DNA from 3 places in the Streptococcus gallinaceus genome. Region 2 is predicted to be linked to each of the others. Evidence: predicted binding sites of a transcription regulator. Region 2 holds the regulator's gene; each other region holds the start of a gene.
What was found. Region 2 encodes Rex, which represses fermentation and respiration genes when NADH is low (regulators of the CRP and FNR family bind a similar motif). Its sites were predicted from a motif close to TTGTGAANTANTTCACAA; they were not measured.
Positions count from the first base shown of each region.

Region 1: a site for Rex is predicted at 2,791-2,808, ahead of ABID27_RS03710 (TrmB family transcriptional regulator). Genes of this name have one in related genera too.
Region 3: a site for Rex is predicted at 3,271-3,288, ahead of adhE (bifunctional acetaldehyde-CoA/alcohol dehydrogenase). Genes of this name have one in related genera too.

Region 1 is NZ_JBEPMK010000002.1:297,327-301,779, reverse strand. It holds gene ABID27_RS03735 (trypsin-like serine peptidase) at 1-236, opposite strand, end outside; gene ABID27_RS03730 (single-stranded DNA-binding protein) at 620-853, shown strand; gene ABID27_RS03725 (glutathione S-transferase family protein) at 1,071-1,682, shown strand; gene ABID27_RS03720 (DUF3955 domain-containing protein) at 1,695-1,910, shown strand; gene ABID27_RS03715 (TMEM175 family protein) at 1,913-2,473, shown strand; gene ABID27_RS03710 (TrmB family transcriptional regulator) at 2,879-3,664, shown strand; gene ABID27_RS03705 (sulfite exporter TauE/SafE family protein) at 3,678-4,453, shown strand, end outside.
Region 2 is NZ_JBEPMK010000003.1:106,786-111,238, reverse strand. It holds gene radC (RadC family protein) at 1-561, shown strand, start outside; gene ABID27_RS04780 (gamma-glutamyl-gamma-aminobutyrate hydrolase family protein) at 558-1,262, opposite strand; gene ABID27_RS04775 (redox-sensing transcriptional repressor Rex) at 1,267-1,920, opposite strand; gene ABID27_RS04770 (DUF4649 family protein) at 2,014-2,229, opposite strand; gene ABID27_RS04765 (DUF1831 domain-containing protein) at 2,232-2,576, opposite strand; gene ABID27_RS04760 (cysteine desulfurase family protein) at 2,566-3,696, opposite strand; gene ABID27_RS04755 (ribose-phosphate diphosphokinase) at 3,708-4,453, opposite strand, start outside.
Region 3 is NZ_JBEPMK010000010.1:4,517-8,969, reverse strand. It holds gene ABID27_RS09970 (hypothetical protein) at 1-391, opposite strand, end outside; gene adhE (bifunctional acetaldehyde-CoA/alcohol dehydrogenase) at 527-3,175, opposite strand; gene hisS (histidine--tRNA ligase) at 3,439-4,453, opposite strand, start outside.

The sequences.
Region 1 (4,453 bases), on a different contig from region 2:
TGCTCATCGGCAATTCCATGTGCTACAGTTAATAGTATATTGGGGGCAATTAATGTTGCTGAACTTTTTTTGTAATTATTTTCGCCAACTGTAACCTGTAAGATATAGGATAAATTATATGGCGATTGATTTGCTAGAGAAGTTCCTTCAATGGGTTTTGTAGCAGCTGCTGCATTTTCAAAGAAAGAGACCATTAAGCCTAGTACAAACAAGATACGAAATATTTTTCTTTTCATAGATATTTCCTCCAGAAATGTAATAGAGTACAGTTAATAACTTGCTTAGACCCAATTTTATTATATAATTTTTTATGAAAATACACAAATTAAGATGAAGTGATGTATGACCCAATCTATCCTTTTACTTTGACTAAAAAGGACACTGTTTTTCTTGAGGAATTTTTAGAAGATTATGGAGAAAAGTTGTTAAAACATTATCTAAAGTGGGAATAGTTTATACTTTACCTGCTTTTTGTATGGTTTTGATACGTTGTTGAAGGACTGTTTTAAAAAGCGTTTTTAGAGATGTCAGAAAACTAGGGTTATAGAAAGAAGGCTATTGAAGCAATCTCTTAAGTCTGTGATGGCTTTAAAAGCAGTGTTAGCCCTTTATCAAGTGAATCAGGAAACTTACAATCAATATAGCTCAAGTAGTAAATCTTACTAAAAAGAATAATTCACCGAGCTTTATTACCGTTCACTTATATGGTAAACAAGTTGAAATAATAGCTCAGCGTCTTTCTAAATGCTCATCAATATTGGTCAAGTGTGAGGTTATTCAATGCCCTTATACAAATCAACAGGGACAATGTCGTACTTCCCAGTATATTACCCATGGTAACTGGATAGCATAGAGAATAAGGAAGTGATCACGAAGTGTAAACAGGGGGGATTTTACGGCTTCTCAGCCAGTAAATTTATTTTAATTAATCAGAACGCATACAGGAAGTTTTCTTGTATGCGTTCTTTTAGGATATTACTAAATTATGAATAAGAAGGGGAAGTTGAAAAAAATAGCACTATGTAGTATAATTGGGTTTGTTCAATTAATAAAAAAGGAGTTTGATCGTGATGAAACTTTATTATGCACCAGGGACCTGTGCCCTCGCTTGTTGGATTGCTCTGGAATGGGCAGGAGCTGAATATAGTGTAGAGAAGGTTAATCCGCGTTCGGAAGAGTACAAGAAGATAAACCCATTAGCAATGGTTCCAGCCCTCGAAATTGGCCTATCTCGACCGATGACGCAGGCAGATGCGATTTTGCAGTATATTGCAGAAAAATACCCTGAAAGCCAGCTTGGTAGCGCAGAAGGTCTTGAAAACCAATTTGAATTCAATGAAACCATGGCCTTCTTAACAGGAGATTTCCATCCAGCCTTTTGGCCCATGTTTGTGCCATTTCGCTATACTGTTTCTAAAAAAACAGCTGATTTAGAGAATGTCCGTGAAGCGTCTTATCCGCTCATCGACAAGGTTATGAATCATCTGGATCATCTTATCGGAGACAGAGGACATGTGTATCAAAATAAGCGTAGTGTAGCCGATGCTTATGCATTTGTCATGGCACTCTGGTCTGAAAAGACGCCTAAGACCTGGAAAGATTACCCACATTTGTCAACCTTTATGGAACAAATGATGCAGGACCCTGTTGTCCAATCTGTTCTGGAGCAGGCTAATCAATAGAGGGGGGGATAAATGAAAAATATGGATTGGCTACGGGTTTTCGCCACATTATCTTTTTTTCTTGGAGTTCTGAGTTTTGTGGCAAAGAGTATTGGCCCAGAATACATTGATAAACAAGGTGTACTACATGAATATTTTTTTCTTGTTCCTACAGGATTCTTATTCATATTCCTTGGCTTACTTTTATTTATGCTATGGTTCTATAAAAAATTTGGAAAGAAGAGTTAAATATGTCTGGATCTCGACTAGAAGCATTTAGTGATGGTGTATTGGCAATCATTATTACAATTATGGTTTTAGAATTAAAAATTCCAAATACAGATAGTCTTGCAGGGTTATATTCTTCTCTTCCCACCATACTAGCCTATGTTCTGAGTTTTTTATATGTTGCAATTTACTGGAATAATCATCACCACCTTGCGAAAAGTATTACTAGAGTGACTTCTACAATACTTTGGTCTAATATGTTTTGGTTGTTTTGCATATCGCTTATCCCATGGGCGACAGCATGGCTTAATAGATTCTACAACAGTGTTATACCAGTTATGACATACTGTTTTGTCTTATTTATAACTGGAGTAGCTTACTATATTTTCCAAAATCAGGTTAGAAAAATAAACAATGAACTACATGCCGTTTTAGGATCAGACTATAAAGGCAAAATTTCTATTATTGTCTATCTTATTTCGTTTTTGGTTGCTCCATTATCTCCTTATTTATCTCTAATCGGTGTTATTTTGGTAGCGATTATCTGGTTTATTCCTGATCAACGTATTAGTAAGATGTTTTAAGTTATTTCAAACTTATTCTTATTAAAAAGTATATAGAGCTCTTAGGATTCAGTTTCTAAGAGTTTTTTACAGCTTGAACAAACTAAACTTATGGAGATATGTATTACAAAAGGTAATTTATGATCAATATGAGGCTGTTCGTAAAATTATGAGTTATTCGAGAGAAATAAATGTTTGGAATTTACTAAATTTTAACTTAAAATATGACAGAACTGGCTTTTATTGGCATTTCAACGATTTCGATAACCATCATAATAGTTATAGAGACAACCTTGTTTTGCAGGGTTGTTTTTTGTTTCTACACACTAATGTAAAGAATGTTAAAAAAATCACAATTTTATATTGACAGAAAACGCATTTAGGAGTATAGTAGCTCTTGTAAGTAGCTACTAAAAAGGAGTATATATGCTGGTTCAAAAAATGAAACAGTTTGGCTTTGCTGAATCTGAAACAAATATCTATTTAACTTTGGTTGAAAATGGCTTGATGACCGGATATGAAGTGAGTAAAAAATCTGGTGTGCCAAGATCAAAAGTATACAATAGCTTAGAAAAGTTGGTAAAAAGAGGAGTCGTACTGGTCAATAAAAGTGAACCTAAATTATACTCAGCCTTGTCACCAGAGGAGCTTGTGAGCATGCTAAAGCATTCGACTTTGAGTGATATTGATTATTTAAAGGATCATTTGTCTGGGGTTAAAGAAAAGGAGAAAGACACCTTATTATGGCAATTAGAGCATAGGGAAGCAACTTTGTTGAAGTTGCTATACATGATTGAGCATACGAAAAGCAGTTTATACATTCAAATTTGGGAAGATGAGTTAACCCCAGATATTATCAATGCTTTACGGGATGCGGAGGCTCGTTTAGAGACCTTTGTTTGTATTCTCTTTAGCAATAGCGGCCATTATGACTTGCCATTCAAGCGTTTTTATCCTCATGGATTTGAAGCAGACAAGATTCGAGATATGGATGGCCGTTGGGTAAATTTAGTCTGTGATGATGATATTGTATTATTTGGCACGGTGGATGACCATTGTGACGTTATTTGGAGCCACAATAAAGCTATGCGACTTCTTGCAAAAGAGTACGTGAAACACGATGCCTATACGTTAAAAATCATTCAAGAGCACAGACCAGAATTACAAAACGACTATGGAAAGGATTTCGAAGGAATCCGCAAGATTTATTGATGGAGATTAAAAAATGTCATTCAAAGATATTTTATTGTTATTAGTTGTTGTTGTGAATGCGTATTTTGCCGTTATTTTTGTGAAAGATTTATTGGTTCATAGAAATGAAATTATGTCGGAAAAAGCAAATACGATTGCTCTTCCGTTTACGAGTGCGATTATCTTTTTCTTATCAACAGTTGGTATTTCAGACTTTGCGATTAGTACCAGTTTGTATCCAAAACTAAATTGGACGAGTGTGAAAAAATTGCCAGGTACATTGAATACCCAATGTACAATTCCAGTTGCTGTGATGGCGTTGGCCTACATTACAAAAATTGAAGTTAGTGTGGTAACCTTGATTGTCTGTATTGTTAGCCAAATGGTTGGTTCATATTTTGGAGCAAAATTTGCGGTTAAGTTACCTGCTGATAAGCTGAAAGTGTCAATTGGGATTGGGATGATTATCGCATCCTTGATTATCTTAGGTGGGAAATTTGGATTTTTGCCAGGTGGTGGCGATGCGACTGCATTAACAGGAATTAAATTAGTGATTGCAGCAATTGCTTTGGCGATTTTTGGAGCCTTGAATAATATCGGTATTGGTTCCTACGCTCTCACGATGATTACAGTCTATCTTTTGGGATTAAATCCAGCAGTGGCCTTCCCAATCATGATGGGGGCAGCGACTTTCTCTGTACCAGTTGGTAGTGTGCAGTTTGTCAAATCTGGAGAATACAGTCGTAAAATCACCCTATTTACATCAACTTTTGGTGTCCTAGGTGTGCTCTGTGCAGTCTTTGTGGTTAC
Region 2 (4,453 bases):
AAAGAACCTGTTTCGGTTGTTTCCAATCAATTATTGTCCAAATTAGAGAGTCTATCTTCATTAGCAGACTTGTCGCTGGAAGAATTACAGCAAATAACGGGCATTGGTCGAGTCAAGGCTATTGAGATAAAAGCCATGATTGAACTGGGCAAACGGATTAACAAGTCAGAGCTTGCGCAACGAGAGCAGATTTTAGGGAGTGAGAAACTGGGGCTCAAGATGATTCAGGAAATAGGGATGAAAAAACAGGAACATCTCGTCGCACTCTACCTTAATACTCAAAATAAAATCATTTCCCAGCGGACGATTTTTATCGGTAGCGTGAATCGGAGTATCGCAGAGCCGAGGGAGATTTTACATTATGCAGTCAAGTGCATGGCGACGTCCATTATTATCATCCACAATCATCCGTCTGGCTCTGTCTTGCCTAGCAAAAACGATATGCTCTTTACGGACAAACTAAAAGAGTCCTGCGACATGATAGGACTCGTTTTACTGGATCATTTGATTGTGGGGCAAGATGATTATTATAGTTTTCGTGAAGAAAGTGAATTTTCTTAGAATTCTTGCACAAAATAATCAAATAAGGCTTGGTTCTGTGGAGAAGATTTCCAGAGGAGCTCAGGATGCCATTGGACTCCCAAAAATCGGCTACTGTCTGTTGTTTCGACCGCTTCGATAATGCCATCTTGGCTAGAAGTCGCAACAACCTTTAAATTACTGGCCAAGTCTTTGATAGATTGATGGTGGAAAGAGTTGATAAAAGTGGATTTTCCAAAAAATTTAGCAAAGAGGCTGTCTTCAGCAATGTCAATAGAATGATGAGGCACATGAGCTAGGCTTTCTTGCCAGTGCTGAGGGATATCTTGGTGAAGTGTCCCTCCCATAGCCACATTAAAGAGCTGCAGACCGCGACAGATGGCTAAAATTGGTTTTCCTTGCAATCTAGCTTCCTTTATCAAGGCTAGTTCAAATAAATCTCTTTCCAGCAAGTAATCATCGCTCACAATTGTTTGCTCTTCTTGGTAGAACTGAGGAAGAACATTTTGCCCACCAGTTAGGATTAATTTATCAATCATGGAAATGTAGCTTGCAGCATAAGCTGGGTCAGCTATCGGCATGATAATGGGAAGGCCACCAGCTTGTCGCACAGCTTCAGGAAATCCTGTAGCTGCATAAGACATCCGTGGAGATACGGTATCTGTTTGGTCAAAAAATTGATTGCCTGTAATTCCGATAATGTGTTGTATCTGTTGTATCATAGAACTAATTTTTCCGCATGAAGTAGAGTAGTGTTTGCAATTCGCTCGTCAAGTCAACATACTGAACAACCACGTCTTTTGGTACGGTAAGATTGACTGGGGAGAAGCTAAGAATCCCTTTCACACCTGCCTCAACTAGGACATCAGTGACTTCTTGAGCTTTTGAGCTTGGAACAGTTAAAATAGCTGTTTTGGAATTTGCTTCTGCAATACGGTCTCGAAGCTCAGAAATGGCGTAGATTGGAACATTTTCATCGCTGCTTCCGATGGCAGGATGCCCATCTGCTTCAAAGGCCATCACAATTTTCATTTTATTGCGTTCATGAAAGCGGTAGTGAAGGAGTGCGCGTCCCATGTTTCCGACTCCGACAAGCATCACATTTGTAATGGAATTATCATTCAAGATATCCGCGAAGAAGTCCATTAATTTCTTAACATCGTATCCAAACCCGCGTCGACCTAGCTCGCCAAAATAGGAAAAATCTCGGCGGACTGTTGCAGAGTCAATTCCGATAGCTTCTGCAATTTCTTTTGAGCTCGCTTTCTCAATATTTTCGCGGTGGAATCGTTTGAAAATCCGGTAATACAATGAGAGGCGTTTAGCTGTTGCACGTGGAATAGCGGTTTCTTTTCCATTTTTCACAATCTTTTTCTCCATTCAGCATTTTATACTTTATTTTAAAACATGTTTGTGAAAATTGCAACAATAAGAGTTCGAAAAAACCAAGTCACTATAATGACTTGGTTTTTCTTAGTTATTTTTGGGATCAATCGCTTGCAAAAAGTGATACAAATCACCGATTAAACCACTGTATCCAAGGTCTTTTCCGTCTTGTGTTAAGCTCAATACTTTGAGATGGTCAGGAACAGTGACACAGCCCGAAAAAGCTAGTAGAATGTCATCAAAATGTTCATAAGTTTGAATACGCTCTTGTTTGTAAGAGTCAATATAACGAAGTTCAATCATATTTATGCCTTCTTTGTGAAAATATCACGGTCAACTAGACTGTCCATTAGGAAGTAGAATTTCTCTTGAATAACCTTGTTTGAGCCTTCTTTAAAGATGTTTACCAGTTTCAAACCTGATTTGTCAGTGATATTGATTTTAAAACCTGATAAATCTTTGTTAAGGATAATTTTTAAGAAGAATCCTTGATTTGAATTTGGAACTTCTTCTAGCATACGAGTTAGCTGGAAATTTCCCACAGCTGTTTGCTCGAAGGTGTTATCACGCAAAGTGTATTTTTTAATAGACGGGCTAATTTCATAAGTGAAGTCACAATCTTTAAGAGTGACTGATTTTTCAAATGCCATTATCTTGGCCTCCAATCATTTCTTTTAAGGTCTGAATGACAATATCCAGTTCTTTTTTGGTGTTTTGCTCCGAGAAGCTAAAGCGAAGGGACTCTGTTAGACGGTGAGAATCAGGTCCGTAAAGAGCAGTCAGTACGTGGCTTTTTTCAATGACGCCAGCTGTACAAGCAGATCCGCTGGAAACAGCAATGCCAGCTAAATCCAAACGCATCAGTAATTGTTCATTTAGTTGTCCAGGAAATCCCATGTTGAGAACATATGGAAGCGTGTTGGCGGATTCATTAACAAAGAAATCTAAATTGTCTAATCCATCAAGCAGGTAGGATTTTAATTGACGGACAGTTTCGTAAAATTCTTCTTGGTGTTGCAACTGTTCATTCAGCGCAGCAGCCATAGCTGTAATTCCTGCTAGGTTTTCCGTACCAGCTCGGTGGTGACTTTCCTGCTTACCGCCATGAATCAAGGAGTCAAAGTTTGGGATTCTACTGTAGAGAAATCCTTGACCTTTTGGTCCGTGAAATTTATGGGCAGAAGCAGAAAGGAAGTCAATACCTAATTCCTCAGGATAAATCGGGATTTTTCCAATTGCTTGTACTGCATCAACGTGGAAAACGGCTTGATGGTCAGCTAAGACTTGGCCGATTTCTTTAATTGGAAGAATCATGCCTGTCTCGTTGTTAGCAAACATGGTACTGACAAGAATGGTGTCTGGTCGTAAGGCATCAGCGATTTGCTGAGCAGTTATTTCCTGATCAATCGGGTTGATATAGGTGACTTCAAACCCAAATCGTTTCTCCAAATAGTCCATGACATGAAGAACGGCATGGTGTTCAATTGCAGTTGTAATTAGGTGTTTTCCCCTGTCTTGATTGGCAAGGGTGTAGCCTTGGATAGCCAGTGTATCGGCCTCAGAGCCGCCAGATGTAAAAATAATATTGTCCGGCTTTGTTTTTAGCGAGTTTGCAATACTGTAACGTGCCTCGCGCAGCACTTTATTAGCAGCTCGACCAAAAGCGTGGATGCTAGACGGATTTCCAAAGATTTCCTGAGAAGTCTGCATTAAAGCATCAAGCGCAACTGTTGAAAGTGGAGTTGTTGCAGCATTATCCAAGTAGATCAATGACTGACCTCCTATTGTTTTTTCTTTTCTTTCTGGAAGCTAAAGAGTGGACTAACTGGACGACGTTCGTGGATGCGGAGTAGTGCATCAGCGATGAGCTCGCTAGCAGTCAGATAAGCAATATTTTTTGGCATCACTTCTTGTTTAGCAACAGAATCAGTTACCAAAATTTCTTTAATCGGAGCAGCATCAAGTAATTCAACTGCATTTCCTGCAAAGAGACCGTGGCTGGCAACGGCATAAATCTCAGTTGCACCATCACGCTCAACAATTTTAGCAGCTTCTGAGAATGTTTTACCTGTATTGAGGATGTCGTCAATCAAGATTGCTTTTTTACCAGCGACATCACCGATGATATAGCCTTCTGCTCGGTCGGCGTCATCTTGTGGGTAATCAATGATAGCGATTGGTGCATCCAAGTACTCTGCCAAGCTACGGGCACGTTTGATACCTGAATTTTTAGGGCTAACAATTACGACATCTGAACCTGTCAAACCTTTTTTAGTATAGTGCTCAGCAAAGAGTGGAACAGTATAGAGGTTATCAACCGGAATATCGAAGAACCCTTGAACTTGGACCGCATGGAGGTCAAGGGTTACAACGCGGTCAACTCCAGCTTTCACCAACATATTGGCAACTAATTTTGCTGTGATTGGTTCGCGAGGAGCAGCCGTACGGTCTTGGCGAGCGTAGCCGAAATAAGGCATGACGACTGTAACTGAGTTTGCACTGGCACGAACACAAGCGTCAACCATGA
Region 3 (4,453 bases), on a different contig from region 2:
TCTTCTCTGCCTCAGCTAAAATATTTTGGTACTCTTTTTCGACCATTTTTGTGTAAGCTGTCCCAAAAGCTGTGCTATCCACTTTGTAGGCTACTGTAATAGTTACTTTCTTGTCTTTTACGGCCAAGGTAACTTGTGGGTCTTTGAACAAATCCGTGGGTTTGAGCCCGATTTCTGAAAAATCACCCGTTTCTTTCGTCAATGTGGTCATCAATTCTTTTTCCAAGGATGGGCTGCGCCAAGTCCCTGAAATGTCACCTGAGTTATACCAAAAAGCTGTTCCCGCCCCGATACAAATCACGACTGCCGCAAGAATTCCTAAAATCCACTTGAGAGGGCTCTTTTTCTTTGCCAGCTCTTGTGTTACTTCGTTTTCCATATTTTCCATCATATTCTCCTCATTTTTTATGATGAGTTTATTATAGCATATTTAAAAAACAAAAACCTCTACTTTTAAGTAGAGGCCTTGTTACCTTACGTTTTGCAACGCTTGGTGGGGAACTAAATAATATTAGAGAATCGAAATTTATTTGCGACGTCCTGGACGTTCTGCGTAACCGTAGTATGCATCTGCCATGATTTCTTCCATGTCTGCAACCATTGGCAAGCGTGGGTTAGCTGGTGAACATTGGTCTTCGTAAGCAAGAAGAGCAATTTCATGCAAGCTATCTTTCCATACTTTTTCATCAATACCTTGGTCTTTGAAGTTCATCTTGATACCAACAGCAACACCGAGGTCATAAACAGCTTTGGCGTACGCTTCAACCGCTTCTTCTGGAGTTGAGCAAGGAAGGCCTAACATACGAGCGATGTCTTGGAATTTTTCATCTGCTTTCCAGTAGTTGTATTTAGGCCATGTAGTCGTCTTAGATGGGCGAGTACCGTTGTAACGGATAACGTATGGAAGCAAGATTGCGTTTGTACGTCCGTGAACAGTATGGTGAACCCCACCAATCTTATGAGCCATTGAGTGACTCATACCAAGGAAGGCGTTGGCGAAGGCCATACCAGCCATTGTAGAGGCGTTATGCATTTTTTCGCGTGCTTCAGGGTCAGACTCAAGAACTGATTTTTTGAGATACTGGAAGACCAGTTTGATGGCTTGAAGGGCAATACCGTCAGTATAGTCGTTGGCAAAGTTAGAAGTATAAGCTTCAGTTGCGTGAGTCAATACGTCCATACCAGTATCGGCGGCGATAAAGCCAGGTACTGATTCAACCAAGGCTGGGTCTACGATAGCAATCGTTGGTGTCAAAGCGTAGTCAGCAAGTGGGTATTTACGGTTGTTTGCTTTGTCAGAAACAACGGCAAATGGTGTTACCTCTGACCCTGTACCAGATGTAGTTGGGATACCAATGTATTTAGCTTTCTTACCAAGTGCTGGGAATTTGAAGGCACGTTTACGGATATCCATGAATTTTTGAACGAGGTCGCCAAAGTCTACTTCTGGTTGTTCGTAGAACATCCACATACCTTTAGCAGCATCCATTGGTGAACCACCACCAAGAGCGATGATTGTATCTGGTTCAAATTGACGCATCACTTCTGTACCACGACGGATTGTTGTGATGTCTGGATCTGGTTCAACATCTGAGAAGACTTGAACAGTTACCTTGTTCTTACGAAGGTTCAATTGGTCAATAACACGTTGCACAAATCCAAGTTTTTCAATAGATTTGTCAGTGACAATCATAACACGTTCAATGCCTTCACATGTTTGGAGGTATTGGATTGAGTTACGTTCGAAATAGATTTTTGAAGGAACTTTAAACCATTGCATATTATTTCTACGTTTCCCTACTTTCTTGATGTTAAGAAGGTTGATAGCAGATACGTTATCACCAACTGAGTTGCGTCCATATGAACCACATCCAAGTGTCAATGATGGCAAGAATGCGTTGTAAACGTCACCGATACCACCAAATGTAGAAGGTGAATTCCAGATGATACGCATTGCTTTCATTTCAGTACCGAAACGTTTTGCAAGAGCTTCGTCTTTTGTATGGATAGCAGCTGAGTGACCAAGACCATTGAACTCAACCATTTGACGTGCTTTTTTAAGACCGTCTTCTGTATCTTCAGCTTTCAAGACTGCGATAACTGGAGACAATTTTTCACGAGTAAGTGGCTCTTTTTCACCAACTTCAGCACATTCGGCAGCCAAGATGTTTGTTCCTTCAGGAACTGTAAATCCTGCTTGCTCTGCAATCCAAGCTGCTGGTTTACCAACGATGTTTGGATTCAATTTAGCGCCTGCACAGTTCTTGCTTGTTCCTTTTACGCCAAAGCAGAATTCTTCAAGAAGAGCTTTTTCTTTTTTGTTTACAAAGTAAGTTTTGTAAGATTTGAATTCAGCAACAAATTCGTCATAGATTTCTTTGTCGATGATAACCGCTTGTTCAGACGCACAAACCATACCGTTGTCAAATGATTTAGACATAACGATATCGTGAGCTGCTTGACGGATGTCAGCTGATTTTTCAACATAGGCAGGAACGTTACCTGCACCTACACCAAGGGCTGGTTTCCCACATGAGTAAGCTGCACGCACCATGGCATTACCACCAGTCGCAAGGATTGTTGCGATACCGTCGTGGTTCATAAGAGCATTTGTAGCTTCAATAGATGGTTCAGAAATCCATTGGATACAGTTTTCAGGAGCACCTGCTGCAATAGCCGCATCACGAACGATTTGAGCTGCGTGAGCTGAAGATTCTTGAGCTGATGGGTGGAAACCAAATACGATTGGATTACGTGTTTTAAGGGCAATCAATGATTTGAAGATTGCTGTAGATGTTGGGTTAGTTGTTGGTGTTACCCCACAAATGACACCGACTGGTTCAGCAATTTTTGTCAATCCTGTGATTGGGTCATCTTCGATAACGCCTACTGTCTTCACACCACGCATGTTATTCACAACATGTTCACAGGCAAAGAGGTTTTTAGTTGCTTTGTCTTCAAAAACACCGCGTCCTGTTTCACGAACAGCATGTTCTGCCAAGATACCATGTGCATCAAGGGCAGCTACAGAAGCCTTTGCCACAATGTAGTCTACTTGCTCTTGATTGAGTTTACGGAACTCGTCAAGGGCAACAAGACCTTTTTGTACCAATTCGTCTACGTGAGCTTGTGCAGCTTGTAATTTTTCTTCAGGTGATACTGTTTTATCAGCCATTTGGGTTTCCTCCAAAATTATTTTCCCGTTAACTTTATTCTTGTTAACTTTTTCACAATTATATTGTACACCTTTTCATTGCCTTTGTAAAGCGTTTGTTAAATATTTCACAAAATCATTCCAAAAACTTTGTGAAACTTCTCTCAAAACATTGACTAGGCTTTACTTTTTATTTTGACATTGTGATTTTTTTCTCAAAGTTTTTTTATTTCACAAATGAACAAACTCCTGAAATAGAAAAAATACAGGGAAATCCCTGTATTTTAATTTATTTTTTCAAGCACACTTGCTAAGTCGGATGTGATTTCTTCAAAACTAGCTTCGATTTCTTGTCGGGTGCTGTTGTTTTTAATGGTCACACGACCGGCTTCGACTTCGCTTTCACCCAAGGTTAGGATAAAGCGGGCTTTGAAGCTGTCTGCTGATTTGAATTGGGCTTTGATTTTGCGTCCGAGAACGTCACGTTCTGCGTTAAATCCTTGCTGGCGTACAGCTTGCACCAATTCCAAGGCTTTCGCATTTGCTGCATCTCCCAAGACAGCAATGTAGAGATCCATCTCCTCATCAACTGGAAGAGCAATTCCTTGCTTGTCCAAGACCAACAAGAGGCGCTCCAGACCGAGTCCAAATCCAAATCCTGGTGTTTCTGGTCCACCGAAATACTCAACCAATCCATCATAGCGACCGCCTGCACAAATGGTCAACTCGGTCTTATCAACCTGAGCCATGAATTCAAAAATCGTATGGTTATAATAGTCCAGACCACGCACCATATTGGTATCAATCACATAAGGAATCTGTAGAGTCTCTAACATACCACGTACAGCATCAAAATGCGCTCGGCTCTCTTCATCTAGATAATCCAAGATAGATGGTGCATTCTCAACCGCAATCTTATCTTCCTTTTCCTTAGAGTCCAAAACGCGCAATGGATTTTCATCTAAGCGACGCTGACTGTCTTTTGAAAGTGACTCACGCATCGGTATCAAATAGTCAATCAAAGCCTGACGGTAGGCTGCACGAGTTGCACTAGAACCCAAGGTATTCAGGTGGAGTGTGATATCTTTGATGCCTAAGTCATTGAAAAGTTGGTAAGCCATGGCAATAGTTTCCACATCAGTTGCTGGATTTTTTGAGCCAAAAGCCTCTACACCAACTTGGTGGAATTCACGTAAACGACCAGCTTGCGGACGTTCATAACGAAACATAGAGCCGATATAATAGAGCTTAACTGGTTTTTGAACCTCAGGTGCAAAAAATTTGTTCTCTACAAATGAA